3 regions of the Kribbella qitaiheensis genome follow, and region 2 is predicted to be linked to each of the others. Evidence: riboswitches for the same ligand, from Rfam matches in the RefSeq annotation. Region 2 holds a riboswitch; each other region holds the start of a gene.
The links. Region 2 has a riboswitch for ZMP and ZTP ahead of F1D05_RS05500 (glycine hydroxymethyltransferase). Riboswitches for the same ligand answer to the same signal wherever they lie in the genome.
Positions count from the first base shown of each region.

Region 1: linked by a shared signal. The riboswitch ahead of F1D05_RS03145 (bifunctional 5,10-methylenetetrahydrofolate dehydrogenase/5,10-methenyltetrahydrofolate cyclohydrolase) and the one ahead of F1D05_RS05500 (glycine hydroxymethyltransferase) in region 2 are both predicted to bind ZMP and ZTP.
Region 3: linked by a shared signal. The riboswitch ahead of F1D05_RS06060 (phosphoribosylaminoimidazolecarboxamide formyltransferase) and the one ahead of F1D05_RS05500 (glycine hydroxymethyltransferase) in region 2 are both predicted to bind ZMP and ZTP.

Region 1 covers NZ_CP043661.1:726,647-736,529, reverse strand. The annotation lists gene F1D05_RS03155 (prephenate dehydrogenase) at 1-510, opposite strand, end outside; gene aroH (chorismate mutase) at 507-875, opposite strand; gene F1D05_RS03145 (bifunctional 5,10-methylenetetrahydrofolate dehydrogenase/5,10-methenyltetrahydrofolate cyclohydrolase) at 963-1,817, opposite strand; ZMP/ZTP riboswitch at 1,847-1,937, opposite strand; gene F1D05_RS03140 (hypothetical protein) at 1,943-2,368, opposite strand; gene F1D05_RS03135 (class I SAM-dependent methyltransferase) at 2,735-3,469, opposite strand; gene F1D05_RS03130 (NUDIX hydrolase) at 3,536-4,069, opposite strand; gene prcA (proteasome subunit alpha) at 4,177-5,031, opposite strand; gene prcB (proteasome subunit beta) at 5,080-5,919, opposite strand; gene F1D05_RS03115 (ubiquitin-like protein Pup) at 5,928-6,137, opposite strand; partial or broken gene dop (depupylase/deamidase Dop) at 6,217-7,738, opposite strand; gene F1D05_RS03105 (NUDIX hydrolase) at 7,811-8,311, shown strand; gene F1D05_RS03100 (phosphotransferase) at 8,308-9,048, shown strand; gene F1D05_RS03095 (RNA polymerase sigma factor) at 9,085-9,702, shown strand; gene F1D05_RS03090 (hypothetical protein) at 9,699-9,883, shown strand, end outside.
Region 2 covers NZ_CP043661.1:1,223,372-1,233,254, forward strand. The annotation lists gene F1D05_RS05495 (acyl-CoA dehydrogenase family protein) at 1-1,512, shown strand, start outside; ZMP/ZTP riboswitch at 1,584-1,666, shown strand; gene F1D05_RS05500 (glycine hydroxymethyltransferase) at 1,654-3,144, shown strand; gene F1D05_RS05505 (ATP-grasp domain-containing protein) at 3,236-4,408, opposite strand; gene F1D05_RS05510 (aminotransferase class I/II-fold pyridoxal phosphate-dependent enzyme) at 4,405-5,532, opposite strand; gene F1D05_RS05515 (hypothetical protein) at 5,694-5,903, opposite strand; gene F1D05_RS05520 (GbsR/MarR family transcriptional regulator) at 6,028-6,540, shown strand; gene F1D05_RS05525 (putative glycolipid-binding domain-containing protein) at 6,543-7,160, shown strand; gene F1D05_RS05530 (MFS transporter) at 7,377-8,639, opposite strand; gene F1D05_RS05535 (ArsR/SmtB family transcription factor) at 8,636-9,202, opposite strand; partial or broken gene F1D05_RS05540 (nitrite/sulfite reductase) at 9,610-9,883, shown strand, end outside.
Region 3 covers NZ_CP043661.1:1,347,656-1,357,538, reverse strand. The annotation lists gene F1D05_RS06110 (6-phospho-beta-glucosidase) at 1-449, shown strand, start outside; gene rpsP (30S ribosomal protein S16) at 698-1,279, shown strand; gene F1D05_RS06100 (RNA-binding protein) at 1,285-1,536, shown strand; gene rimM (ribosome maturation factor RimM) at 1,637-2,197, shown strand; gene trmD (tRNA (guanosine(37)-N1)-methyltransferase TrmD) at 2,194-3,393, shown strand; gene rplS (50S ribosomal protein L19) at 3,548-3,910, shown strand; gene lepB (signal peptidase I) at 3,935-4,678, shown strand; gene lepB (signal peptidase I) at 4,675-5,274, shown strand; gene F1D05_RS42835 (hypothetical protein) at 5,291-5,443, shown strand; gene F1D05_RS06070 (ribonuclease HII) at 5,455-6,153, shown strand; gene F1D05_RS06065 (DUF2469 domain-containing protein) at 6,150-6,473, shown strand; gene F1D05_RS06060 (phosphoribosylaminoimidazolecarboxamide formyltransferase) at 6,529-7,716, opposite strand; ZMP/ZTP riboswitch at 7,746-7,832, opposite strand; gene F1D05_RS06055 (GAF and ANTAR domain-containing protein) at 8,127-8,870, opposite strand; gene dprA (DNA-processing protein DprA) at 9,151-9,883, opposite strand, start outside.

The sequences.
Region 1 (9,883 bases), 500 kb from region 2:
GACGGACAGCTCGACAGTGCGCGCGCCGGCGGCCTCGGCGAGCCGCCGTACGAGCTCGACGGCCTCGGGAGAGCTGGTCTCGTGCGGCGTGATCGCCCAGGTCGCACCGTCGAAAAGGTCCGCACGGCCGGCCAGCGGGCCGTTGCGCTCGGAACCGGCCATCGGGTGGCTGCCGACGTACCGGGTGAGGTCCTCGGCCGAGCTGAGTGCGCGTGCCTCGGCCAGCGGCTTCGACTTCACGCTGGCGGCGTCGGTGACGATCGCATCGGTCTGCTTGAGCTGCTCCGCCACCACCGCGCCGACGTGATCGGGCGGCACGGCGACGACGACCAGCTGCGGCTCGATCTGGACCAGCCGCGAGCCGGCCCCGATCCGCTCGGCCATCAGCGCGTTGTCAGGATCGGCGTCGACGACCTCGACGACGACACCGAGTCGTGCGAGCGCGAGGCCGATCGACGTACCGATCAGTCCGGTGCCGACGATCCGGACCGGTCCGCGGAGCTCGGTCACTGGGCACCCGTCAGGTCCGGCCGGAGGCTGACCGCACCATGCAGGTAGACGTGCTGGATCTTCTCCCGCGACCGCGCCGACTCCGCGTGCACCATCATCCGGACCACTCGCGGCAGCGCGTGCGGCACGTCGATCTCCTGCATGCACATCAGCGGTACGTCGGTCAGGCCGATCTGCCGGCCGGCCACCGCGGGAAACTCCGAATGCAGGTCCGGCGTGACCGTGAACAGGATGCTGATCAGATCCTCGGACTCGAGATCGTTCGCCTGCAGCACCGCCCGGACCAGCTCCGCGGATCGCTCGAGCAGATGCTCGCGCTCATCCTTCTCGAGCTGGGTGGCTCCCCGGATCGCCCGTACCGCCACAGTGCCTGCCTCCTAGTTCGCCTTTACTCAGCCAGCCAACCCTAGCCAGTTCCCGGATCGGCTGCCTGTCCGTCTCGCATTCTGCCCCTAACGGAGCCGTTCCGCGGCGTCGACGGTCTGCTCCAGCAGCAACGAAATGGTCATCGGGCCGACACCGCCGGGTACCGGGGTGATCAGGCTCGCCACCTGGGCGGCCTCCTCGAAGTGGACGTCACCGACGTTGCCTTCGTTGTATCCGGCATCGATCACCACCGCGCCGGGCTTCAGCCAGTCACCCCGGACGAAGTTCGCCTTGCCGACCGCCGCGACCACGATGTCGGCGGTCCGGACGATGTCCGCGAGGTCGCGGGTTCTCGAGTGGGTGTAGGTGACGGTGGCGTTCGATGCCAGCAGCAACATTCCGACCGGCTTGCCGAGAATCGGGCTGCGGCCGATGACGACGGCGTGCGCGCCTTCCAGCGGTACGTCGTACGCCTCGAGCAGCCGGATGATCCCGCCGGGGGTGCAGGACCGGAAGCCCGGCTCGCCGAACGCCATCGCCGCGAACGCGTGCATGGTGACGCCGTCGACATCCTTGGCCGGGTTGATCGCCTCGAACGCGGCCCGCTCGTCGATCTGCGCCGGCACCGGGTGCTGCAGCAGGATCCCGTGCACCTCGGGATCGTTCGAGAGCTTCGTCAGCTCCGCGACGAGTTCCTCGGTCGTGGTCTCCGCAGGCAGTATTACGCTCCGCGACGCGATCCCGGCCTTCTTGCTGCGGTTCTGCTTCATCCGGACGTAGGTCGCGGAGGCCGGGTCATCCCCCACCAGCACGGCCGCCAGACACGGCTGGACACCGGTTTCGTCCTGCAGCTTCTTGGCCCGCTCAGCCGCCTTCGCCACCATCTCGGCGGCAAGGTTGGTGCCGATCATCAGGCGGGCAGTGGTTTCGGTCGAGGTCATGGCGCGCTCCTTCGGGCGTCGACGAACAGGTCGGTCACCCAGGCGCGCGGCTTCGGCCGGAAACTCCGGCGAACCGCTCCCCGGTGGTGATCCACCCGAACGCCAGTCGCGGTCCGCCTCGGAGTTTACCCGCCGGATCGGGTGGGATTCACCTCGGCTTTGCGCAGGATCACTTCGGCCACCTGCGGTGCGCCGGTTCCGGCCGACCACACCACCCGGACCGCCTCGATCTCCCGGCCATCAACCTGTACTGCGGTATAGGCACCCCGAAGAGCACCGAGCGACTCCCAGCCTGCAGGCGTCCTGATCTCCAGCCGACACTTAGCTGCCGCGTCGGTCCGCTGCAACACCGTGACTCGGTCTACCTTCGTCGGGACCGACGCAGTCACCGTCAGCGCGTCACCGGCAACCGGCCCGCCGGCGGCCGCGTACGCAGTACTGGTGTCTCCATCGACCGCAGCCGGCAGTGCCGAGCCGGCCGGAGTGCCGCTTGCCGTCAGCACCAGTTCCGAGCCGTCAGTCACCTGTACTGCGAACTCGCGAACCACCATCCAGTACGACGGGTTGGGCGCCAGCGCGCGATACCGGACGTACCGGGCCTGGGTGCCTGCCGCTGCGGTGACTCGTACTTCGGCCGTCGTGCCGCGGGTCAGCTCGGTCCAGCTCTCGCCATCGGCCGACCACGCGAGGGCGCCGGAGTGGAGGAAGCCGGTTGGGCTGCTGCGGTTCGGGTGTCAGGTTGACCTTCGGCACGGCGGCCTCGGCGGCGGGGATGAGGGCGAGGGAGTGGACGGCGATGGCGAGCACCGTGAGCAGCGTCAGACGGCGGCGTGGCATGGCGACTCCTCGGGGCGGAAGGATCCGCGTCGTCTATTCATTCACTGCGCGTAGGTGCTCTTCAAGTGCCTGCCGTGACGTCACTTCTTGATTGCCTTGACGACGAAGAGACGGGAGGCGTCGGTGAGTTCCTCGCCGTTCCAGCCGGCCCGGGCGTCGATCGAGCCGAAGCCGGCTGCTTCGAGGCCCGCGGTGATCTCCTCCGCAGTACGGAAGTAGAGGACGTTGGTCGAGACCGTGTCGCGGCCGTCCTCGAACACGTTGTGGGCGTCGAAGACCACGCGGCCGTTGTCGACCTCGGTGACCTCCATCCATTCGATCAGGTGGCCGACCGAGGTGTCGCGTTCGCCGTACGTCGCGTCGCGGCCCCACTGCTCCCACGCACGCGCAGCCGGGTTGCGGCTCTCGAAGCTGATCACTCCGCCAGGCCTCAGAGCTTCTGCGAGGGTCGCCAGGACGGCCGGGAACTCTTCGGTGCTGACGTACATCATCGTGTTGCCGCTGCTCAGCACGAGATCGGCGTCGCCGGTCTGGTCGACCGCGGTCGAACCACCGTCGATCCAGGTGACGCTCTCGGCACCGGGTTGTTTCCGCGCGTAGTCCAGCATCGTCTTGCTCGGGTCGACGCCGATGACCTCGCGACCGGGCGTTGCAAGAGACCGGGTCAGCAGGCCCGTGCCGCAACCGAAGTCGAGGATCTTCGTTGCCTTGAGCTCGTCGGCCAGGGCACGGTAGTAGGCGTGATCGACACCGTCCGGGTTGTCGAGGTCGTACAGCTCCACCAGTCGCTCGTCGCCGAACGGGTCGCCAGTCATGCGCGCACGCTAGAGCGCACCCAAACGGTCACGCAACGCAAATACCCCGGCCAGAACGGCGCTTGGTCAGAGGAGGCCGGCGTGGTCGAGGGCCACGTAGGCCGCGTCGGTGCCGGTCATCTGGCCGGGCTTACGGAGTTCGGTGCGGAATTCGTCGACTGTGAGCTCCACCGGGACGCAGTCCTCGGTTTCGTCCAGGTGTTGCTGCCCGTCCGGACGGCAGCCGCGAGCGATCGCTACGTACTTACGGAAGACCGACGACGAACTCGCCCACAGCCAGCCCACCACCTCGATCGATTCGCAGGTGTAGCCGGTCTCCTCTTCCAGCTCACGACGACCACCGGCCTCGGGGTCCTCCCCCGGATCGACGAGACCGCCGGGCAGGTTGGTAACCACCTGGTCCGGGCCGGCGCGGAACATCCGGATCGTGACGATTCGGCCCTCCGGCGTCAGCGGCAGCACGGTGACACCCGAGCTGAACCCGGAGTCCAGCTCCGGACCGAAGACGTCCCAGTCGACCTCACGCCCGTCGGGCAACCGGTACCGCCGCAACTTCACGGTCAGGAACCCGTCGAAGCCCGGCTTCTCTTCGAGCAACACCCACGGCTCCGGATCGGCAGGCCGAGGGGACCCATTGGGTCCGGAGCCCACACCACCCGAGTCGCCCGCCGGGGAAAGGGATTCTCCGGCGGGCGTCGATTCGGCTGTCACAGCGGGTTGCTGGTGTCCGGGTCTTCCGGGGGCGCGACCGGTGCGTCGTCGTCGGCCGAAGCACCGTCCGTGCTCGCGCTCTCGTAGTTGCCGCCGTTGACCGACTCGGCGGCCTCGGAGTGCGCGGCCGGCTCGGACGGCGAGGTGTCGGGCCTGGACTCGGACAGGATCCGGGCCAGCGTCTCCTCGGAGATCCGCTTGAACTTGCGCACCTGGGACCTGGTCCGGTCCAGTACGGCGACCTCGAGCTGGTCCGGCTCGAGCTGCCGGGTGTCGGTGCCGTCGTGGCCGAGTGCGTCCACCGCCAGCCGGAGGGCGCCCGCGAGCGAGATCCCCTCGGCATAGTGCTCGCCGATGTAGTCGGCGACCTGCTCGGCCGGCCCACCCATCACGGCGTACCCACGCACGTCGGCGATCGAGCCGTCGTAGGTGAGCCGGTAGATCTGGTCGGCAGCCGGCGTGTTGCCGATCTCGGCGACCAGGATCTCCACCTCGAGCGGCTTCTCGCCACCGGAGGAGAAGATCGCACCGAGCGTCTGCGCGTACGCGTTCGCCAGCGCCCGGCCCGTCACGTCGCGCCGGTCGTAGGAGTACCCACGCATGTCGGCGAGTCGGACGCCGGCGATCCGCAGGTTCTCGAACTCGTTGTACCGCCCGACCGCGGCAAACGCCATCCGGTCGTAGATCTCGGCCACCTTGTGCAGGGCGGGTGACCTGTTCTCCGCGACGAACAGGATGCCGTCGGCGTACTGCAGTGCGATCGCGCTGCGGCCCTTGGCGATGCCCTTCCGGGCGAAGTCCGCCCGGTCCCGCATCAGCTGTTCGGGAGAGACGTAGAACGGAACGCTCATGGAAATCCTTGTCTTCGAAGCGCGGGCAGACTCAGGTCGGCGAGCTGCTCAGATCAGCGAGGAGGCCGGGCCGTCGGGACGCTCGTGCCGGGCCGCCCACACGCTGTCGACGATCGAGGCCACCTCGTCCTCGGGCAGTCGCTTGTAGCCGTCGGCCGTGACCACGCCGATCACCGGGAAGATCCGCCTCAGCATGTCCGGTCCACCGGTCGCCGAGTCGTCGTCCGCCGCGTCGATCAGGGACTGGACCGCGACCGTGGCACACTCCGTCGCGGTCAGGTCCGGCCGGTAGAGCTTCTTCAGCGCGCCCCGGGCGAACAGCGAACCCGAGCCGACGCTGTGGAAGGCCTGCTCCTCGTAACGCCCGCCAGTGGCGTCGTACGAGAAGATCCGGCCGCCCTTGATCTCCTCGTCGTAGCCCGCGAACAGCGGCACCACGGCCAGGCCCTGCATCGCCATCGCCAGGTTGCCCCGGATCAGCGCGCTCAGCCTGTTCGCCTTGCCGTCCAGGCTGAGCGTCGTGCCCTCGAGCTTCTCGTAGTGCTCCAGCTCGACCTGGAAGAGTCTGACCATCTCTATTCCGAAGCCGGCCGAGCCCGCGAACGCGACCGCGGAGTACTCGTCGGCGGGGAAGACCTTCTCGATGTCACGCTGGGCGATGATGTTGCCCATCGTGGCCCGCCGGTCGCCGGCCATCAGCACGCCACCGGGGAAGGTGGCCGAGACGATGGTCGTACCGTGCGGAACGTCGGCGGAAAAGTCAGCCGATCCCAGGGAGCGTCGTCCGGGCAACAGGTCGGGCGCGTGCCCGGCCAGGAAGTCCATGAAGGACGAGCCACCTGGGACCAGGAAGGCTTCCGGCAACCTGCCGGAGGCATCGAATGTCATCTAGCGGTTCACTCCCCACCCTTTTGCACGAAGCCGCGGACGAACTCTTCCGCGTTCTCCTCCAGCACCTCGTCGATCTCGTCGAGGATCGAGTCCACGTCGTCGTCGAGCCGTTCCTTGCGCTCGGCGGCGTCCTCGGTCGACTTGACCTCGGTGACCTCTTCCTCGGTCGTCGAACGCTTCGGCTGCTTGTGCTGCTGCCCGCCGTCCTTCGCCATCGCACACACCTCCTAGAACCGCCGCCCGCGATGGCCGCCCAACCGACCCTCGCAGTGGTTTTTCTTTCTACGGCAGACCCTACCCGGCAGCGCCCCCAGTAATGGTGCGAACCAGGTCACTCGCGGTGTCGCACTGGTCAAGAAGGGCCCCGACATGAGCTTTTGTCCCGCGCAACGGGTCCAAGGTCGGGATTCGTTGCAATGACTCCTTACCGGGCAGATCGAAGATGACCGAGTCCCAGGACGCGGCCGCCACCTGACCGGCGTACTGCTGCATGCAACGGCCGCGGAAGTAGGCGCGGGTGTCCGTCGGCGGGTGCGAGACGGCCATCCGGATCTCCTCGTCGCTGACCAGTCGCTGCATCCGGCCGGACTTGACGAGCTTGTAGTACAGGCCCTTGTCCGGCCGCAGATCGGCGTACTGCAGGTCGACCAGGTGCAGCTTGGAGTCGTCCCAGTCGAGGCCGTCACGGTCGCGGTAGGACTGCAGCAGCTTCAGCTTGGCGACCCAGTCGAGCTGGTCGCTCAGCTTCATCGGGTCGGTGGCCAGCTGGTCGAGCACGTTCTCCCAGCGCTGCAGGACGTCCTTGGTCTGCCGGTCCGCGTCGTCGCCGTACTTGTCCTCGACGTACTTGCGGGCCTGCTCCAGATACTCCACCTGGAGCTGGACGGCGTTGATCTTGCGGCCGTCCTTCAACGTCATCTGGTGCGTACAGCTCGGGTCGTGGCTGATCTCGTGCAGCGCGAAGACCGGCCGGTCGACGCTCAGGTCGTCCGTCAGCCAGCCGTCCTCGATCATCGCGAGCACCAGCGACGTCGTACCGACCTTCAGGTACGTCGAGATCTCGGACAGGTTCGCGTCGCCGATGATCACGTGCAGCCGCCGGTACCGGTCCGGATTCGCGTGCGGCTCGTCGCGGGTGTTGATGATCGGCCGCTTCAGCGTCGTCTCCAGGCCGACCTCGACCTCGAAGTAGTCCGCCCGCTGGCTGATCTGGAACCCGTGCGCGTTGCCGTCCTGGCCGATCCCGACCCGGCCCGGCGCCGGTGACCACCTGGCGGCTGACGAAGAACGGCGTCAGGTGCCGCACGATCGACGCGAACGGCGTGGACCGGCGCATCAGGTAGTTCTCGTGCGACCCGTACGACGCGCCCTTGTTGTCGGTGTTGTTCTTGTACAGGTTCAGCGGTGGCGCGCCGGGGATCTGCCGGGCCTGCCGCGCGCCCTCCATGATCACCAGCTCGCCGGCCTTGTCCCAGACCACCACGTCGCGTGGGTTGGTGCACTCGGGCGCCGAGTACTCCGGGTGGGCGTGGTCGACGTACAACCTCGCTCCGTTGGTCAGGATGACGTTGGCCAGCCCGGTCTCCTCGTCGGTGAGCTGGCTGGAGTCGGCCACCTCCCGGCTCAGGTCGAAGCCCCGCGCGTCCCGCAGTGGGTGCTCCTCGTCGAAGTCCCACCTCGTCTTGCGCGCCAGTGGCTGCGTCTGGGCATAGCCGTTGACCACCTGGCTGGAGGTCAGCATCGGGTTCGCCCCTGGCTGGCCCGGCACCGAGATCCCGAACTCGGTCTCGGTGCCCATGATCCGCCGAACACTCATGCTTCGAGCCTACGCGGTAAGGCCGACTAAAGGTGTGGACGTGTCCACAGGGTTACATGTGAGACTGCCCAAATGGACGAACTCGTGGCGTTGCTGGACTCCGACGGCCGGGTGTGTGGTAGCGCGCCGAGATCGGTGATGCGGCGGGACAACCTGCGCCACGGCGCCACCGGAGTACTGGTCCGCAACAGCGCCGGCGACATCTACGTCCATCGCCGGACCCCGACCAAGGACGTCTACCCCTCGTACTACGACTTCGCGGCCGGCGGCGTCGTGGCGGCGGGTGAGGACCCGTACGACGCGGTTGTGCGCGAGCTCGCCGAGGAGCTCGGGATCACCGACGTCGACCTGGTGAAGCTGCCCGAAGGCGACTATGCGGATGACGCCACGTCGTACCACGCCTATCTCTACATGTGCGTCTGGGACGGTCCGGTCCATCATCAGCCGGAAGAGGTTGCCTGGGGTGCGTGGATGTCCCCCGCCGAGCTGATCGCGAGGCTCGACGACCCCGACTGGCCGGTGATGCCGGACACCGCCGCCATGCTCGGCCCGCTGGTGAGGTCGTTCGGATGACGATCACCGACAACGGCTGGGACAGTCGCGCCTGGCTGGAGGGCGACTGGCTGCATAGGGCTCCCCGGCGCCCGGAGGTCGGCCCACGACTGCTCGCCGAGACCCGCCTCCTCCCCTGGCTCGCTCCGCAACTCCCGCTGCCTATCCCCATCCCCGAGCCGACCGAGGACGGCGTACGCCATCGTCTGCTGGTCGGTGAGCCGATCGAAGAGGCCAGTACCGCGCTGGGCCGCGAGCTCGGATCATTTCTGCGAGCGCTCCACGCTGTGGATCCGCTCGAAGCTGTTGCGCACGGAGCACTGGATCCGGTGACGGCAGCGGCCGAGCGCGTCGAGATCCTCGCTGAGATGCGTGCGCAGGTGCTGCCATTGCTGTCTGGTGCCGACCGGGTCCGTGGCGCGGAACTGCTGGACAACATCGGCGGCCACACCACGCTGGTGCACGGGGATTTCGGGCCCGACCACGTCCGGGTCCACGATGGTCGGATCACCGGCATCATCGACTGGACCGACGCGCATATCGGCGACCCTGGTCTGGACCTGTGCTGGCTCCTGCACGCCACTCCGCCGGCGCTCTCCGAGGCAGCTGCCGAGACCTACCAACCGGAGCCAGAGCTGGTCCGGCGGGCCTACGACTGGTATCGACTGGGCCCTTGGTACGAGGTCGTCCACGGTCTCGGCACGGAGCAGCCGGAATTCGTGGAGAGCGGTCTCTCGGGAGTGCTGGCCCGGCTCTGACGCAACCATCGGGTAGGTGAGCGGCCACTCACCGATGTGAAGATCATCCAGACCGAAGAGACGGAGCCCGCGATGGCCGCCGGATCCGATGCGGAGTTGTGGGACCGGCTTCGAGCTGGGGACCAGGACGCGTTGGGTGAGCTGTTCGACCGGTACGCGGACGACGTGTATGCCTTCGCTTTCCGCCGTACCGCCTCTTGGACCACCGCCGAGGATGTCGTCCAGGCGACGTTTCTGAGCACCTGGCGACGGTTTCAGCGGAACCCACCAGGACCCATGACTGGACCTAGTGCCCGCGGCTGGCTGTTGGTCGTCGCCGGCAACGAATGCCGCGTCCTGTTCCGGACCACAAGGCGGTTCCGGACCATGCTGGAGCGATTGCCGGATCCCTCGCCCGGTCCCGACCATGCCGCCGAAGTGGCCCGCAAACTCGATGACGAACAGCGGATGTCCGCCATCCGCCGCGCGTTGGCGAAGCTCCCCCGGCACGAACGGGAGACGCTCGAACTGGTCGTCTGGTCCGGCCTGACGACGGCTGAGACCGCCGACGCCCTCGGCGTACCGATCGGCACCGTCAAGGCCCGCCTGCACCGCACCCGCCGCCGCTTCCCCGACCTGCTGTCCCGGATCGCGCTCTCCGAGGAGCTCTCATGACCACGAAGCTGGCTCCGCCGCGGGTACCTCCGCTTTCCGAGTCTCAGCGTGCCCGCCTCCGCAACCAGGTGATGCACCCCGCAGTACGCCGAACGCCGCGGCGCTGGGCCGTCCCGATTGCCGCGGTGGCTGCTGTCGCAGCCGTCATCGCCGGCGCCACCCTCGCCGGCCACTGGGGCGA
Region 2 (9,883 bases):
GATCCAGGCCTGACCGGGATCGGAGAACTCGCCGGAACGCAGGAAGCGCTCTCCCATGCTCTCCCGGCGAATCAGAACTCACCCGTTCTGCGCACCCACGACCGGTACGGCAACCGCATCGACGAGGTCGAGTTCCACCCGTCCTGGCATTGGCTGATGGAGAAGGCCGTCGGCTTCGGCCTCCAGGCCGCACCCTGGACGAGCGAACGCCCGTCGCCACACCTCACCCGGGCGGCCGGCTTCTACGTCTGGTCGCAGGTCGAGCCCGGCCACGGCTGCCCGATCTCGATGACCTACGCCGCCGTACCGGCGCTCCGCGCTTCGGAAGAGCTCGCCGCCGAATGGATCCCGAAGCTCGCCAGCACCTCGTACGACGTACGCCGGCTGAGGCCGGCGGAAAAGTCCGGCGTGCTCGCGGGGATGGGGATGACCGAGAAGCAGGGCGGTTCGGACGTGCGCGCGAACCTGACCACGGCCACGCCCTCGGGACAGGGCAACGAATACGTGCTCAACGGGCACAAGTGGTTCTGCTCGGCACCGCAGGTGGATGTGTTCCTCGTGCTCGCCCAGGCGCCCGACGGGCTGACCTGCTTCGTCGTACCGCGCGTCCTTGCCGACGGCAACCGGAACACGTTTGCCCTGCAGCGGCTGAAGGACAAACTCGGCAACCGGTCGAATGCGTCCAGCGAGGTGGAGTTCCGCAACACGATCGGCTACCGCCTCGGCGACGAAGGCGCCGGCGTACGGACGATCATCGAGATGGTCGCGGCCACCCGGCTCGACTGCGTGCTCGGTTCGGCCTCGCTGATGCGGAGGGCGCTGGTCGAGGCGACCTGGCATACGTCGTACCGGAGTGCCTTCGGCGGGCTGCTCCGGGACAAGCCGGCGATGCAGAACGTGCTCGCGGACCTTGCACTCGAGAGCGAGGCAGCAACCGCTCTCTCGATGCGTCTGGCGGCAGCCGTCGACGCCTCGATCGCCGGGGACGAGCAGGCCACGGCGTTCCGGCGGATCGCCTTGCCACTGGCCAAGTTCTGGGTCTGCAAACGAACCTCGTTCACGGTCGCGGAGGCGCTCGAATGCCTCGGCGGCAACGGGTACGTCGAGGAGTCCGGGCTGCCGTTGCTGTTCCGCGAATCACCGCTGAACTCGATCTGGGAAGGCTCCGGCACGGTCAACGCCCTCGACGTACTGCGCGCGCTCCGGCGCCCCGAATCCCTCGAGGCCTGGCTCACCGAGGTAGGCGCCGCCCGAGGAGCCGACCATCGCCTGGACGCCGCCGTGACCGACGTCCTGGAGCGGCTCTCCGATCTCGAGAACGCGGAAGCCGGCGCTCGCCGCCTCGCCGCGCGGATGGCCGTCTGCCTGCAGGCATCCCTGCTGGTCCGTCACTCCACCCCCGGGGTAGCGGACGCCTTCGTGGCCTCCCGCCTGGCCGGCGATTGGGGTGGCGTCTTCGGCACGCTCCCCCGCACCACCCCCTTCGCCCCCATCCTCGACCGCATCCTCTAACCGCTTGCGTCCGAATACGCGAGGGTCCTGCCCCACGGTTGTTCGGACGCAAGCGACCACACCAGCTAGGGTTACCGGGTCGCGACTGGCGCTGAGGTGGGACTGACCACCGGGGAGCGAAATGACGCCGGCACCGTGCGCCTGGGTGCCGCGACCGAGTGCAACCTCAGGAGAGAGACGAAGATGACTCAACCCTTCGACGCCGCTGCCGCGTCGGCCGCGTACACCAACGCACTTGCCGTGATCGGCGCGGTGGAACCCACCATCGCCGGCGCGATCCGGGCCGAACTGGCCGACCAGCGGTCCTCGCTGAAGCTGATCGCGAGTGAGAACTACGCCTCCCCGGCGACGCTGCTGACGATGGGCAACTGGCTGTCCGACAAGTACGCCGAGGGCACCGTCGGGCACCGCTTCTACGCCGGCTGCCAGAACGTCGACACCGTCGAGCAGACCGCCGCGGATCACGCGAAAGCGCTCTTCGACGCGCCGCACGCCTACGTCCAGCCGCACTCCGGCATCGACGCGAACCTGGTCGCCTTCTGGGCGATCCTGGCCAACCGGATCGAGTCCCCGGCGCTGGCCGAGGCGAGCGCCAAGCACGTCAACGACCTGTCCGACGAGGACTGGGCCAAGCTCCGCAAGGCGCTCGGCGACCAGAAGATGCTCGGCATGTCGCTCGACGCGGGCGGCCACCTGACCCACGGCTTCCGGCCGAACATCTCCGGCAAGATGTTCCACCAGAGCTCGTACGGAACGGACCCGGAGACCGGGCTGCTCGACTACGACAAGGTCGCCGCGCAGGCCCGCGAGTTCAAGCCGCTGATCCTGATCGCCGGCTACTCGGCGTACCCGCGCAAGGTCGACTTCGCCAAGATGCGCGAGATCGCCGACGAGGTCGGCGCGACCCTGATGGTCGACATGGCGCACTTCGCCGGACTCGTCGCGGGCAAGGTCTTCACCGGCGACTTCGACCCGGTGCCGCACGCGCACGTCACGACGACCACCACGCACAAGTCGCTGCGCGGCCCGCGGGGCGGCATGGTGCTCTGCCAGCCCGAGTACGCCGACGCGGTCGACCGCGGTTGCCCGATGGTGCTCGGCGGCCCGCTCAGCCAGACGATGGCCGCGAAGGCCGTCGCTCTTGCCGAGGCGCGGCAGCCGGAGTTCAAGACGTACGCGCAGGCCGTCGCGGACAACGCGGTCGGGCTTGCCGAGGGTCTGATGAAGCGTGGCGTCAAGCTCGTCACGGACGGCACGGAGAACCACCTGGTCCTGCTCGACGTCTCGTCGTACGGGATCACCGGTCGCCAGGCCGAGTCGGCCCTGCTCGACGCGGGCATCGTGACCAACCGGAACGCGGTTCCCCGCGATCCGAACGGCGCCTGGTACACCTCCGGCGTCCGGATCGGTACGCCGGCGCTCACCACCCGCGGCTTCGGCCTCGACGAGTTCGACAAGGTCGCGGAGCTGATGGTCGACGTGCTGTCCAGCGTCACCCCGACCACGACCTCGGCCGGCGCACCCTCGAAGGCGAAGTACGTGCTGGCCGACGGCGTCGCCGACAAGGTCCGCGCCGCCTCGGCAGAACTGCTCGACAAGCACCCGCTCTACCCTGGCCTCGTCCTCAACTGACCCAAGCCCCCGAAGCGCCCGCAACGCCCGCACCGGAACTCTCGGTGCGGGCGCTGCTCTGCTCAGGCGTCCTCGGGTGTCCGTCGAAACCTCAGACCGTGCCTGCCGGTGAATACCCTGGGAATGCCTTGCAGACCTGCTCTGCGATGCCGACCGCGTCGGTCGGATCGGCGCCGTACGTCAACACGTAGCCAAGCCGACGGTGGTACGTAGTCGGCTCCCAGCGCCAGCGGATCAGTCCCTCTACCGCCTCGATCGGCTCGGCCGGCCGCGCGGGCAGCCCGTTGGCGAACATCGCTTCGCTGCCGTGCACGAAGCGGATGGCTGCCGCCGCAGTTGCATCGCCGCCAACCGCAGCGGGCTTCGGGTCGAGTGCGTCAAGCAGCACCTGCCGAAGTACGTCGATGCCGGTGCTGAGCTGCAGCAGCTCCCAGATGCGGTCGCCGCCCAGCCGACGGTTGACCTCCACGATCTTCGGTCCGTCATCTGTCCGGATGAGTTCCACATGCGCTGGACCGTCCGTGTGTCCCAGCGCCGACAAGGCACGAACCGCCTCGTCCTTGAGCTCGTCCACGTCGGTTCGCGCCGGCATGACATGACCGATCTCGACGAAATGCGGTGGTCCCGAGGTGAACTTCTCGGTCACCATCAGCGCTTCGTGCAGACCGGACACCGATCTGGTCTCAACGCTGAACTCCGGGCCGGACAGACGCTCTTCAGCCAGCACAGCACCCAATCCAGCGCCGCGGACCCACCGCCACCCCTGCTCCATCTGATCGGTCCGGTCCACAGCGAAGACCCCCAGGCTGCCGTTGCCGAGGTCAGGTTTGAGCACGGCCGGGCCTGCCTCGACGAACGCGCGTACCTCGTCCGGCCGGGAGCACAGCAGGTGCCGAACCGGCCGGCAGCCGCCGGCAGCAAACAGGGTCCGCTGGACGCTCTTTCCCGGCCGTTGGTCCACCGGGCCCGGCACTGACCGGATCCCGAGTTGCGCCGAGATCGCGGCGACCGCCGGCAGCGCGAATTCGCCGTACCCGGCCACCACGTCGAGCGGATCGCGCCGATTCAACCCGGCGGCGATGTCGAGGATCTCCGCGGGCTGATCCCAGCGCGCAGTCACGAGGTCAGCGGCCCATCGCCCGTACGCCGTGAGGTCGGAGCCACCGGGCATCCCCTCGAGCTGGAGCAGGGTGACGCGGCCGGGCAGACCGACCAGCCGGGCCGCCAGCTCCGGCCAGGCTCCGACGAGCAGCAGATGCGTCATGACACCGCGGCTTTGTCGAGTGCATCCCGGACGTCGTCGACGAGGTCGGCCGTATCTTCACAGCCGCAAGAGATCCGCACCAAGCCCGCGGGGACCGCGAGATGCGGCCACGCCCCGATGTCGTTGGCGGTCGACTGCAGTCCGCCGTAGCTGGTGGCCGGAACGATCAGCCGACTCGCGCGGAGGAACCGATGCAGGTACGGGCGGCCGGGTAGCCGAAAGGCCAGCAGACCACCCCCGAGCATCATCTGCCGGGCCGCCAACGGATACTGCGGATCAGCGGGCGACCCTGGCCAACGCAAACCGGTCACCTCGGGCCGCGTCGCGAGGAGCTTCACCAGAGCTCCCGCATTCGCGTTCTGCCGTTGCACTCGCAACTCCAGTGTCCCGATCGACCGCAACGCCAGCCAGCAGGTGAAAGCCGACGGGATCCCGCCGTGCAGATAACGCCAGTCCTGCAGCGCCGTCAGCAACTCGGCATCACGGCTGCTGACGTGACCCAGCACGAGGTCGTGGTGGCCGCCGACGACCTTGGCATCGCTGCACATCGCCAAATCCGCGCCGAGGTCCAACGGACACTGACCCAGCGGCGAGGCGACCGAATTATCGACGGCGACCAAGGCTCCGGCAGCGTGCGCGATCCGCGCGATCTCGCGCAGGTCGTAGAGATCGAGGAGCGGATTGCTCGGTGACTCGACCACCACCAGGCGGGCTCCGACGACCGCCGCGGGCAACTCGGCCATGGCTTTGAGCACCTGGACCTCGATGCCCCGCCCGGCCAGCTGATCGGCGATCTGCCTGGTTTCGTAGTAGGTCCCGCCCTCGAACAGCACCAGGCGATCGGACGGCCGCAGCAACGCGAGCAGTACGGCCGAGACCGCCGCCATCCCGCTGTTGAAGACGACCGAGCGGCCACGGTCGAGCGCCCCGAGCACCTCCTCGAGGTGGTCGGCCGAGCGGTGCCCCCACCGGCCGTAACGCACCGGGGCGACGTCATCCAGATCCTGGTGGTACGCCGTGGCGAACTCAGGTGAGACGACCAGTGGACCGGCAGGCTCTGCCGGTGGGGCCCCGGCCCGCGCTGCGATCGTTCCCGGCCCGAGCCCGTCTTTCATCCGATTCATCCGCGGCTCCTGTCCGCGACCGGCCGGTCACCGGGCGCGCAAGTACGTTAACCGGTTAATGGATCGAAGCACAGAGTTCATGACCCCCTTTCCATCAGGCTCGAATTGATCCCACGGCACCTGGCCAAGCTCTGGCATACGGAGGCGCTCACGGCGGCCTGTCAGGTGTTCGAGGAGATCCCGATCGGAGCAACCTCGGAAGGCTTCGCCGCTCGCTTCGGCATCAGCGCTGCGGCCGGCACTGCGCCCGCGACGCCGATGCCGGCCGAGACCCACATCGTCGTACCGAAGCTGGTCATGAACGCCTCGCGGACCGAGGTGAGTAGCTCGGCCGAGCCGGTCTTGGCCGCGACCGCCAGACCAGGGCCCACGCCCTTCTCGACCGCCCGTGAGGGTGGCCGGCCCGGCCTCGGCTGCGGATGAAGTGGTCATGAAATCCAAAATCTCAGAACTCTGTGATACTTGCGATAGATCAGATTCCGGTAGTCTGTCGACATGTCCCAGGAACCGTCCCCAGAAGCGGTCAGCCAGTTCGTCGAGCGCTTCGCGAGCGTGATGGCGAACAGCGGCGTCCCGTCGATGTCGGCCCGCGTGATGGGCCGGATGCTGGTCAGCCCGACCGGCACGATGACGGCCTCCGAGCTCGCCGAGACGCTCCAGATCAGCCAGCCCGCGGTCTCGGGCGCCGTCCGGCAGCTGATCCAGGTTGCCTTCATCTCCCGCGAGCGGCTACCCGGTTCCCGCAAGGACCACTACCGCATCCGCGACGACGTCTTCGCCTCGATCCTCGAACGACGCAACAACGCCCTCGGCGAATGGGAATCCAGCACCCGGGGCCGGCGCCGACCTCTTCGGCCCCGAGACGCCGGTCGGGCTCCGCCTCCTGGAAGCCTCCGACTTCTTCGCCTTCATCAGCGAAGACCTCAACCAGCTGATCAAGAACTGGCGATCCCAGCACCCCGCAACCTGAAGCAGCCGTCGGCGAACCGACGGGGTGGCATGGTGTGACGATGATGCTGCTGTGGAGCGGTACCGACTCGTGGCGCGCGGAAGCGGTCCAATTGGAGCTGGGCGAGGACCGGTTGAGCGCGACCGGCACCCAGCTCGGCATCGATCCGCTCCCCTACCGGGTGGACTACGAACTCGAGACCGGCGCGCGATGGGTGACCCGCCGCCTGCACCTCACAGCCGCCGGCGAAGGCTGGATTCGTCGGCTCGAGCTCGGCTCGGACGGATCCGGCAACTGGCAGGCCACCTCATCCAGCGAGGGGGAGGTAGCCCTGCCACCACCAGGCGGAGACCTGACCGCGGTTAGCGGTGCACTCGACTGCGACCTGGCCTACTCCCCTCTCACCAACCTCATGCCCGTCCGCCGTCACCACCTACACCGCCAGCCGGGAACAGTCGACTTCCTGATGGCCTGGGTGTCCCTCCCGGACCTGGCCGTGCATCTCTCACCACAGCGCTATCAGCATCTGAACTCCAACGAGTCCGGGTCGCGGGTTCGCTACACCAGCACCGACAGCGGATACCAAGCAGACCTGCAACTAGACCTCGCCGGCTTGGTCATCAACTACCCCGACCTCGCCACCCGAGTAAGCCCAGCAGCCGAACCGTTCAGCGGGTAAGGGGGTAGACGGCGATCCGCATCCGCGAGCGCTCACGTCGTACAGGTTCAGAGTGTCGCCACCGGCTTCCTGCTCGCGGTATTCGCCTGCCCAGTAAGCCGATTGACGCACCCAGCCGCCGGCCCGGCCATCCCGGACCTTCTGCGCGGCAAGCGCCAATTCGGCCGCGCCGAGCGCGAGCACACGCTAGCGACTCGCCCTCCCACCGGCAAGAGATCAGCCTGCCGCGTTGAGTCGAGCGGCCGACCAGACCATCAACAGGGCGAAGACGGCCCCGATCGCCAGACACGCGATACCAATCGAGGTGAGGCTGATGAGGAAGCCGAAGGTGGTCATCGCGACCGGCATCAGGGCTTCGTCGGAGAGGCTGGTGATGCTGCTCGTGCGGCCGAGGTACGCCGGGTCGATCGTCTGCTGGAATGCCGCCGACAACTGCGCCGACGCGAGCCCGGCAGTGAACCCGATCGTCGCCATCGCCGCGAACACGCCACCCCGAGGTACGTACCCGATCGCTGCACACCCAGCCGCCTGAAGGATCAGCACCAGCAACCCGGTCCGGGCGAGGTTCCGCGGCTTCCACCGCATCGCCAACAACGCTCCGACGGCCGCTGCGACGCCCGAGCAGGCCTGGAACAGCCCAAGCGATCCAGCTCCCCACCCTGCACTGTGAGTCCGCTGCACCAATCCGACCGCTAGCACCGGCCCGACGCACAGATTCAGCCCGAAGAACGCGATCACCAACGTGCGCGCCGAGACGGACCGGCGCAGGTACCCGAACCCTTCGCGCAGATCCGTCAGCACCGATGCGCCCGACGCTGGGGGCTGCGGCAACCGCGGCTTCACCACGGCCACCAACCCCACGGCGATCACCGCGAACGACACCGCATCCACAACCATCACCGAGGCGAGCCCGCCATGCGCCACCACCAGACCGCCGAGCGGAGCACCCACGAACACGGCCAGCCGGTTCGCCAACTGGTTGCCCGCCGCGAGTTTCACCAGGTCATCGCGCTGGACCATCCGGCGCGGCAGCGTGCCGGCCGCCGGTCCGTAGATCGCATCCACCGCGCCGAACACCACCGCCACGACAAGCAGCAAGGGCAGCGAGACGCCCCACATCCCGATGAACGCGGCTGCCAGTGACAGCACCAGGATTCGCCCGAGGTTGGCCACGATCATGGTCCGGCGCGCGTCGATCCGGTCCGCCAGCGCACCGCCGTACAGGAGGGTGAGCGCCTTCGGCAGCGCGCCAATGCCCATCACCAGGCCGGCGCCCGCAGGGGTCGTCACCTGGGCGGCGCTCCAGGCCAGTCCGATGTACCAGGCGACGTCGCCGGTCTGTGAGACCGCGTTCGAGACGATCCACCCCTGCACCCGCCGATCCCGCGACAACGGCGGAAACACCACCTCGGCCGCCCCCTCTTCAGCCGACGCCGTCTCCGCCCCGCCACTCGCTCCGGCCTCCACCTTCCCGCTCATGGCCGGGCCGGTACACCGTGCGCGAAGACGAACCCGGACTGCGCACCCGGTCCGGAATCCGGCGTCTCGACGTACTCCTGGATCAGTTCGCTGATCCGCGAACCGAGCTCGGCAAGCCGCTCCGGCGTCAGTGTGACCCAACTCTCGGTCGCGAAAGCCGCCCGCACCCAGGCCTCGTCGTACCCGGTCCGCCGGTCGAACCATTGCCGAACTTTGGCCGTGTGATGCCCGAGATTCGCCTCCTCGGCGGTAGCCGCGACCAGCTCCCCCGCCGGGTCTCCGCCGGCGTCGGCGATCGACCACGAGTACGACGCCTTGGCGCTGCGCCACCACCGCTCGCGGCGGTTCTTGGCGAGCTCGGGCGCCTCCTCGATCACGCCCGCGGCGGCCAGAACTTTCAGGTGATGACTGATGTTGCCGACCAGCTCCCCGGTCGACTCCGCCAGCCGGGACGCGGTCGCCGGGCCGTCGACCCCGAGCAGGTCGATCAGCCGGCGGCGGAGCGGGTGGTGAATCGCGGCGATCACGGAGGCATCGGCCGAACGGCGGTTGGCAGGAGTCATGACGGCGAGACTACTTTCCACAAGAAGTCTTGCGCAAGAGCTCTTGCAGATCACGATTCGAGCGCGAATCAATCTCGACCACGCTGCTAGACTTATCCATTATTTGAGATTGCGTCTCACGATGCAGGAATGGGAGTTGATTTACGGGCGAACTGAGCCGAGTCTTATCAGCATGCTCGCTGCCCGCTCGACTCATCTCGTAGGTCGGATTCACATCGACCTCGGTCGTATGCGCAGCGCCATCTGTTGTCCTTCGATGCTCTGACAGCCACCCTGCGGGCCAGTTGATGGCCCCCGATCTCTGATCACCGCTGGGTGCGCACCGCGCAGACCCGAATCGAATCGACGACGCTTCGAGCTCGCTCAGCGCGGACGCACCTGTCTCTAGCAGACAAGGACCGTTCCGGATGACTGGCGTCACCTCTGCTCCCCGCACCGATCCCCCTCGTAAGGCAGCCCGCCCGCGCAAGGGCAAGGGCGAAGGCCAGTGGGCGCTCGGCTATCGCGAGCCGCTGAACAAGAACGAAGAGAACAAGAAGAACGACGATGGCCTGAACGTCCGGGCCCGGATCGAGAACGTCTATGCGCACCGCGGGTTCGACTCGATCGACCCGGCCGATCTGCGTGGCCGGTTCCGCTGGTGGGGTCTCTACACCCAGCGCAAGCCCGGCATCGACGGCG
Region 3 (9,883 bases), 120 kb from region 2:
AGTCGACGTACATGGTCGAGAGCCGTGCGGTGGCGGATGCGGGGGAGCGGGACGAGCGGGACATGTCCGCGGGTGGCTACGAGCAGGTGGCGCTGTCGCTGATGCGGGCGATCGCCCACAACGAGCGGGCCTCACTGATTCTGAACGTGCGCAACCGCGGCACGCTGCGGCACCTGGACGACGACGCGGTGGTCGAGATCCCCTGCACGGTGGATGCGAACGGGGCGCGGCCGTTGACGGTCACGCAGTTCACCGACCATCAGGCCGGCCTGGTCTGTGCTGTGAAGGCGGTCGAACGATCGACCATCGAGGCTGCCTTGACCGGGTCGCGAGCGGCCGCAGTACGGGCCCTTGCCTGGCATCCCCTGATCGACTCGGTCACGGCGGCGCACCAACTCCTCGACGGGTACGTCGCGCGGCTTCCCGCCCTGGCCCCCTTCCGCGCCTGAGACAGACGCTTACGTCCGAAGAAGCGGAGGGACGTCTTCGACACTTCTTCGGACGTAAGGGCCGAGTTGGGCTGGATTGGTCCCGGCGCTGCTGATCTGGCAGAATATCGGGCTGAGTGTCGTCAGGACCGCGTGCAGCCCTCTAACTCCACGCCCCGGTCGGCCCATCCGAGTCGGTCACCCGTTGTCCCCACGACGCCGGTGCACCACTCAACCAGACATGAAATCCCGAGGGAGACCACACAAACGTGGCAGTCAAGATCCGTTTGAAGCGCATCGGCAAGAAGCGTGCGCCGCACTACCGCATCGTCGTGATGGACGCCCGCGCCAAGCGTGACGGCCGCGCCATCGAGGAGATCGGTAAGTACAACCCGAAGGCCGAGCCGTCGTTCATCCACGTCGAGTCGGACCGGGCGCAGTACTGGCTGGGTGTCGGCGCGCAGGCGACCGAGGCCGTTCAGGCGATCTTCAAGGCCAGCGGCGACTGGCAGAAGTTCAAGGGCCTCGAGGCCCCCGCGCCGCTGCGGGTCAAGGAGCCGAAGCGCGACAAGCTGGAGATCTTCAACGAGGCTCTGGCCGAGGCGCACGGCACGCTGAAGACCGAGGCTGTCACGGCCAAGAAGACCACCGCCAAGAAGGCGGCTCCGAAGGCCGACGAGGCGAAGAAGGACGAGCCGAAGAAGGACGAGCCGAAGAAGGACGAGCCGAAGGCTGACGAGGCTGCGGCCGCCGAGGCTGCTCCGGCCGACGACGCTCCGGCCGCCGAGGCTGCTCCGGCCGACGAGGCTGCGGCCGCCGAGGCTGCTCCGGCCGACGACGCCAAGGCCTGACCGTGATGGAGACCGAGGCGCTCGAGCACCTGGTCAGAGGCATCGTGGACAACCCTGACGACGTCAGTGTCCGGTCCCGTAACCTGCGCCGCGGTCGCACCCTCGAGGTGCACGTGCACCCCGACGACATCGGCAAGGTGATCGGCCGTAACGGCCGGACGGCGACAGCCATCCGCACCGTGGTCGGGGCGCTCAGCTCCGAGCAGTCGGTCCGGATCGACTTCGTCGACGAGTTCAACCGGCGCCCGCGCCGCTGACTCGCTGCACTTCCCCGAAGGGCCGTATCCAGCTCGGATGCGGCCCTTCGGCATCTCTTCGGCCAGACTGGGCCCGGAGTCGAACAGAGAGGTCAAACAGGTGTTGGTGATCGTCGGCCGGATCGGCCGGGCCCATGGGCTCAAGGGCGAGGTCGGCGTGGAGGTGCGCACCGACGAGCCGGACCGCCGGTTCGCCGACGGCGCAAAGCTCGTCACGACCACCAAGCCGCCCCGGACCCTCACCATCGCCTCCAGCCGGTGGCACAGCGGCAGGTTGCTGGTGAAGTTCGAGGAGTCGCCGGACCGGACCGCTGCCGAACTGCTGCGCAACCTGGAGTTGCAGGCGGAGATCGGCGAGGACGAGCGCCCGGAGGACCCCGAGGAGTACTACGACCGCGAGCTGGTCGGCCTGTCCGTGCGGACCACCGACGGCGCGGAAGCGGGCGAGGTGGTCGACGTGATCCACCTGCCGTCCCAGGACCTGCTGGAGATCCGCCGGCCCGCCGGCAACGCAGTACTGGTTCCCCTGGTCGAGGAGCTGGTGCCGGAGATCAACCTGGACGGCAAGTACGTCCTGGTCGCGGACCGGCCGGGTCTGCTCGATCCGGAGGGCGCCGAGGTCGTGCCGACCGAGCCTGCCGAGGGTGACGGCAGCCGATGAGGCTGGACGTCGTCTCGATCTTCCCGGAGTACCTGGCCGCGCTGGACCTGAGTCTGGTCGGCAAGGCGGCGAAGAGCGGCCTGCTGGACGTCCGGGTGCACGACCTGCGCGACTGGGCGCACGACCGGCACCGCACTGTGGACGACACCCCGGCAGGCGGTGGCGCCGGCATGGTGATGAAGCCCGAGCCTTGGGGCGAGGCGCTTGATGCCGTCGCTCCGCCCGACGGCCCTGCTCAGCCTCGGTTGATCGTGCCCACGCCTGCTGGGCGCCCGTTCACGCAAGAGCTGGCCTACGAGCTCGCTGCGGAGCCGTGGCTGGCCTTTGCCTGCGGGCGGTACGAGGGGATCGACGCGCGAGTCGCCTCGCATGCGGCCGAGCGGATGCGGGTGGACGAGATCTCCATCGGCGACTATGTGCTCAACGGCGGCGAGGTCGCCGTACTGGTGATCGTCGAGGCCGTGGCGCGTCTGCTGCCTGGCGTGATCGGCAACCCGGAGTCCCTGGCCGAGGAGTCCCACTCGGGCGACGGCCTGCTGGAGTACCCGGTCTACACCAAGCCGCCGTCCTGGCGCGGCCACGACGTACCGGACATCCTGCTGTCGGGTAACCACGGTCTGATTGCCAAGTGGCGCCACGAAGAGTCCGTACGCCGTACTGCCGAGCGCCGGCCGGATCTCCTGGCCGCCTGGGGCGCCGCTGTCGCCGACGAGGACGACGCGGTCGATGCGGTGCGGATCTTGCCCGCCACTGCTGCTGACGCAGGGGAGATCCACACGCTGCAGTTGGCGGCGTACTTGTCGGAGGCAAAGGCCTACGACGACCTGAGCATCCCGCCGGTGCAAGAAGCTTTGGCGGGCAGCGTCGAGCGGGTCGGCGCCGGTGGCGTCTGGAAGGCCGTGGCCGGGACCAGGATCGTCGGAGCCGTCCATGTGGCTGTGGACGGCTCGGTGGCTCGGATCGGCCGGCTGATGGTCGCTCCCGACTGGCAGGGCCGAGGCGTGGGGACCAAGCTGTTGCGGGTGGCCGAACAGACCGCGCCCGCCGAGGTCACGCAGTACGAGCTGTTCACGGGGGCCGAGAGTGAGGGCAACCTCCGGCTGTACCGGAAGGCCGGTTACCGTGAGGTACGACGGGAGTCACACACGGCGAAGGTCGAACTGGTGCTGCTGGCCAAGCGGCGGCGCCGGCGCTGATTTCGGTTCGGGTGTGCTGGTGTGGCAAACTTGGTCGCTGTTGTGAGTTCGGTGCTCCTGCCACAGGGGGTGACCACCGGACGACGACAATCTTCGACTTCTCCCACCGAGCATTCGTGGGTGACCTGTGGCACGCGCGAGAGAGAGACACCTGATGAGCAACGTCCTGAATGAGCTCGACAACGAGAGCAAGCGCGACGACATCCCGGCCTTCCGCGCTGGTGACACCGTGAACGTGCACGTGAAGGTCATCGAAGGCAGCCGGTCCCGCGTCCAGGTGTTCAAGGGTGTCGTGATCCGCCGCCACGGTGGTGGCCTGCAGGAGACCTTCACGGTCCGCAAGGTCAGCTTCGGCGTCGGCGTCGAGCGCACCTTCCCGATGCACACCCCGATCGTCGAGAAGGTCGAGCTCGTCAGCCGCGGCGACGTGCGTCGCGCCAAGCTGTACTACCTGCGTGAGCTGCGCGGCAAGGCAGCCAAGATCAAGGAGAAGCGGGACAACCTCCCGGCCTCCTGATCGTCTAGTAACGACGGTCAAAGTATGGCGCCGAGCACTGCGACTCGCGCTCGCCCGGTCGCCAGGAGAGCACGTCGCAGCAAGGGACGTCACCGTAGGCTCAAGCAGCGGAATCCGCTGCTGAGCCTGCTCGTCGAGATGACCACCGTGACGGTGCTCGCGTTGGTCATCACGGTCGTCTTGCGGCTCTTCGTGGCCGAGGCCTTCTACGTGCCCTCGGAGTCGATGTACGACACGCTCACGACGAACGACCGGATCCTGGCCGAGAAGGTCAGCTATCTGCATCGCGACGTCGACCGGGGCGACATCATCGTCTTCAAGGATCCCGGTCACTGGCTGAACGAGGAGCAGAAGGCTCCCGGCACGGTCCGGCAGATCGGCGAGTTCGTCGGCATCCTGCCGCGCAGCGGTGAGGGTCATCTGGTCAAACGGGTGATCGGCGTCGCCGGCGACCGGGTGATCTGCTGTGACCGCTCCGGCCGGATCATGGTGAACAAGATCCCGCTGGACGAGCAGGAGTACCTGCTGAAGGACGCCAAACCCTCTCTGCAGCCCTTCGATGTGGTTGTCCCACCCGGTCATCTTTGGGTGATGGGCGACAATCGAGCCGAGTCCGCCGACTCCCGTGCCCACATGGGCGGCCCCGGCGGAGGATTCGTTCCTGTCGAGAACGTGGTTGGCCGGGCCTGTTGCGTAATCTGGCCGTCTGACCGGATGACGATGCTGCGTCCTCCGGAAACCTTCAAGAAGCCGGGGCTGAAGAAGTGACTGAGACACCGACTGCGACGAAACAGAAATCACCCCACCGCTCGGGGCTCGCGGCCGCGGGTCGCGAGTTCGTGCTGATCGTGGTCGGTGCTCTGATCGTCTCGTCGATCCTGCGCGCTTTCGTCGGCCAGATGTTCATCATCCCGAGCGAGTCGATGCAGAACACGCTGCTGGTCGGTGACCGGGTCGTGGTCGAGAAGCTCACCGATGTCCAGCGCGGCGACGTGGTCGTCTTCGAGGATCCGGGCGGCTGGCTGGGCCAGGAGGAGAGCGGCCAGAAGCGCGGCTCGGTCGGGCGGTTTTTCGAGGTCGTCGGTCTGCTGCCGGACTCCAGCCACGGGCACCTGATCAAGCGCCTGATCGGCATGCCGGGCGACAAGGTGGCCTGCTGCGACTCCAAGGGCCGGCTGATGGTGAACGGCAAGCCGCTCGACGAGACCAGCTATCTGTTCCCCGGTGACGCGCCGTCGGCGATGGAGTTCCAGGTCACCGTGCCGGCCGGTCGCGTCTTCGTGATGGGTGACCACCGGTCCGAGTCCGGCGACTCCCGGGTGCACCTGAGCGACACCGGCCCCCGACGGTGGCGCGCCTGGTGACGCCGCCTTCGTCCCGTTGGACAAGGTCACCGGACGCGCGATCCTGATTGTCTGGCCGGCCAACCGGTTCGACAAACTCGGGATCCCGGACACCTTCAAAGCTCTTCCCGCGGCGGCCGCGCCGCCGCCGGACAAACCTTCGATCTCCCTCACCCCACCCCCTAAGTGAGTGGTTCGCCGATGAGTGCACTGCCCAGGGGCAGCACCATCCGGCGGGACGCCGGGCTGTACGGCTACGAGCGTGCCCTGCGCCGGGTCGGCCTGGACCCGATCGCCGGCGTCGACGAGGCGGGCCGTGGTCCGTGCGCCGGCCCGCTGGTGGCGGCCGCGGTGATCCTGCCGGACGGAAAGCGCGGCCAGATCCCCGAACTGGCCGACTCCAAGCTGCTCACCGCGAAGGCCCGGGACCGCTGCTACGAGCAGATCCGCGACCGGGCGCTGGCCTGGTCCGTCGTCTCGATCGAAGCGGCCGAGTGCGATCGGCTCGGCATGCACGTCGCGAACGTCGAGGCGCTCCGCCGGGCCCTGTTCCGGCTCGACGAGCGCCCGTCGTACGTGCTGACCGACGGGTTCGGCGTCGACGGCCTCGGCGTGCCGGGGCTGGCGATCTGGAAGGGTGACCGGGTGGCAGCGTGCATCGCGGCCGCCTCGGTGATCGCCAAGGTGACCCGGGACCGGATCATGGAGCACTGGCACGAGGTGTATCCGCAGTACGACTTCGCGGTTCACAAGGGGTACTGCACGCCTGAACACCAGGCGGCGCTGGACGAATACGGCCCGTGTCCGCAACATCGACGGCGGTTCGAGAATGTCCGCCGCAGTCTGCGGCCCGATATGGGACAGAATGTGACCAGTCCCACCGGAGTGGAGAGCCGATGAGCGCTGACGACCTTGAGAAGTACGAGACCGATATGGAGCTACAGCTCTATCGGGAGTACAAAGACGTCGTCGGGATCTTCAAGTACGTCGTGGAGACCGAGCGGCGCTTCTACCTGTGCAACGCGGTAGACCTGAAAGTCCGTACCGAAGGCGGTGACGTCTACTTCGAGGTGACGATGGCCGATGCCTGGGTCTGGGACGTCTACCGCTCGGCCCGGTTCGTGAAGAACGCGAAGGTGGTCACCTTCCGCGACGTCAACATCGAAGAACTCGCGAAATCCGACCTGGAAGTCCCCAAGGACTCCGACTTCGGCCGCTGACCACTCGCACCCCGGGCGCACTCGTGCCCGGGTTGCGTTGTGCGTTGTTGCTGCGTCAGTGATGAAACAGCCTGACGCCGGTGCGGGCGAGGCTGATCCCGTACTCACGACAGGCAGCCGCCACCTCGTCCGACCTGACCGACCCACCCGACTCAGCGATGAAGCGCACTCCGTGCCGGTGAGCGTGATCGACATTGTCGCGAAACGGCAGCGCTCCATCGGACACGAAGGCGACCCGCTCAAGACCCCGTAGCCACTCCGTGCGCCAATCGAGCCCTTGCGCCTCCTCGCGCTGCCCGAAAGCCTCCGCTGGTCCGGCTGGTCCGGCTGGTCTGGCCAGATCGTGCTTCAGCCGTTGGAGTTCCTCCGCCGTCAGGTCGCCTTCGCACCAGCGAACCTGCCAGTTGATCCGATCCTGGCGCCGCACTTCCTCCCCAAACGCCAGCTCGCGGACCGCCGGATGCCGCCTGAGCCACCAGATGTCGGCCTTCGCCCCGGCGAGCCGAGTGCAATCCACCCGCGACTGCTGCCCGGCCCCGATCCCGATAGTCATCCCGCCTCGCACGTAACAGACCGAGTTGGACTGCGTATACCGCAACACCGCCATGCCCAGCCTGAGATCCTCCACAGCCTCATCCGGCAGAACATCGCCCGTGACCTGCTCCAGTGCGGCCTCCGAACTCCGGGGCCGCTCCTGACTCAGCCGTACGCCGAACACCTCCCGAGCCTCTTCCCGCGGCGGCACGAATGCCTGGTCGATCTCCATGACCAGGAATCGCCCCTTCTTCTTCGCGCTGAGCCGTTCAACCGTTCCCGGCTCGTACCCGGGCGCGATGATGCCGTCACAGACCAGACCGGCCAGCACGTCGGCCAACTCCAGGTCGACCGGGTGGGACACAGCCGCGAAGTCGCCGTACGACGACTTCGGGTCGGCATCACGTGCGCGCAGGTACGCACTGGTGAGTTCACCGACGCGGCTGCCGTCCACGCCGTACAGGCTGGCCATGACCTCGTCGACAGGCCCCGCGACGGCGGCACCGGCGGGGGAGACGTGCTTGAAGGACGTCGCCGCCGGCTTCCCAAGGGCCTGACTCGCCTCGCGCACCAACTGCCAGGCGTTCAGTGCATCAAGCAGGTTGGTAAAGGATGGCTCTCCGTTCACCACCCGCACCGGCCACTTGCCGGCGGTCACCGGTACGGCGGTCGCCGCCTGTCCGGGGTTGATCCCATACCGCAGGTCCACGTCTCGGCCTCCTCAGTCGAATCTCGCTGAAGAAGCGCCCAGGCGGTCGACGCTCACACTCGGATGGCGAGCCACTCCCCGGTGGTGTCCCACCCTCGCCAGTCGCGACTCGCCCCGACCCTACCCGGCGGCCGGGACGCCGAAAGCCCGGTGCTGGATCGTCATGGTTGTTGAGACGAGCCGGCCGCCGCTTTCTCATCGCAGGGAGCCGGCGCCGCGTGGTGGACCGGCTCGACCACGGGCCCGAACAGCCTGCTCTGGTTGAGATTCCAGGAGTCGGGCACTGGGTGAGCACGGAGTCCGGCGGCTCGAGCGGCCAGATGTTCGAGGTCCAGTCGTTGGAAAACAGCGGCGTGGGCCGACCCCTCGTCCGGACAGCCGGACGAGCCGCAGGTGCCCCTTGCCGGTCGTCAGCGACTGGCGGGGGGTGACTTGTGGTCCGGTCCGACAGGATCGGGCGAAGACAGCTTGCGGGTGTCGACCAGCCTCAGAGCAACGTCGCGAAGCTTGGTGTTGGTGTCCTGGGAGTAGCGGCGCAGGATCGCGAAGGCGCGGTCACCGTCCACCTCGTACCGCTCCATCAGAATCCCCATCGCCTGCCCGACCAGCTTCCGCGCGTCGACGGCCAGGTTCATGGTCTCCTCGTGGCGGGCGGTGGCGACCGCGATCGCGGCATGCCGGGCAAGGATGTGCGCGACCGCGTCGTCGTCATCGTCGAAGGCGTCCGGTTCGCGGCTGTACAGGCTGAGCACGCCGCCGATGCGGTCGTTGACCTGGAGCGCGATGTGCAGGACCGTGCGGAGGCCGAGTTCGGTGATCTTGGTGCCCCATTCGGGCCAGCGAGTCTCGGTCCCGGCGTCCCTGATGAGCATGGTGTGGCCACCGCGGAGCGTGTCGATCAGCGGGCCTTCCCCGGTGTCGATCTGGAGCTGATAGACGGTCTCCACGACAGGCCCGGTGACGGCCGCGATCTCTATCCGTCCGCCGCGCTGGGCCAGGGCCAGGCCGGCCTGGGTGCAGTTGACGGCTTGCAGGGCGAACTGCAGGACGGCCTCGACCGTCTCCTCGACACCGTCGCTCTGATGCAGCTCGATGGCCAGTTCCGCGAATACGTCGGCAGTGTTCTCGCCGTACCCGTCATCGATGCCGCTCATCGGCGCTTCTCCTGCTCATCGGCCCCCGCCAGATTGTCCGCCCTCCAGGTGGTCGGTGCCTCCAATTATGCGGTCCACACGCCATCTTTCGGGCAGTTCACGCACAAGTTCTGGTGTCGCCGAACGGCTCGGGTTCACCCGTTCGGATCTCGGACCGCCTACCGGCGAGCGTGACACCGAGGACGACGCCGAGCGCGGATCTTCAGCTTGCCTCAGGTGCCGCCGAGCGCGGATCTCCGACTTGCTCAGGTGCCGCCGAGCGCGCGGATCTCCGACTTGCTCAGGTGCCGCCGAGGGCGCGGCGGTGGGTGGGGGACAGGCGCCAACCGGCGGGCAGCTGTTCGACGAGGTCGGCGTCGGCGAGGGTTTCGAGGCACTCCTTGACTGTCTCGGCGTCGAGACCGGCGGTGACGGCGATGCGGAGGGTGGGTACGGGTCTGAGGACGGGCACGGCGTCGAGAGTGCGTCGGACCTCGAGGTCGAAACCGTCAGTTGGTTCGTCGGGGGCGTGGGGGTACGAGGTCAGCGCGGTCCCGAGTGGAGAGATCGCTTCGAGGATGTCCGCGATGCTGGTGACCAGCAGCGCGTTGCGTTCCCGGACCAGGAGGTGCGCCCCCTCGGACATTCGCGAGGTGATCGGTCCGGGCACTGCCAGCACGGCTCGCCCACACTGCTCGGCCCAGCCGGCGCTGTTCAGGGCGCCACTTCGCACTGCGGCCTCGACCACCAAGGTCCCGAGCGTGCCGGCCGCGATCAGCCGATTCCGGGCAAGGAACCGCAACTTGGTCGGCGAGCAGCCGGGTGGCAACTCGCTCACGATCAGCCCTTCAGCGGCGATACGGTCGAACAGCGCGGTGTTGCGCTTCGGGTAGGAAACGTCCACACCGCAGGCGAGGACGGCGATGGTCAGACCCGCGGCGGCAAGTGCGCCGCGGTGAGCGGCGGCATCGATCCCGTACGCACCGCCCGAAACCACGGTCACCTCGTTGTCAGCCAGCCCGGCAGCAAGCTCC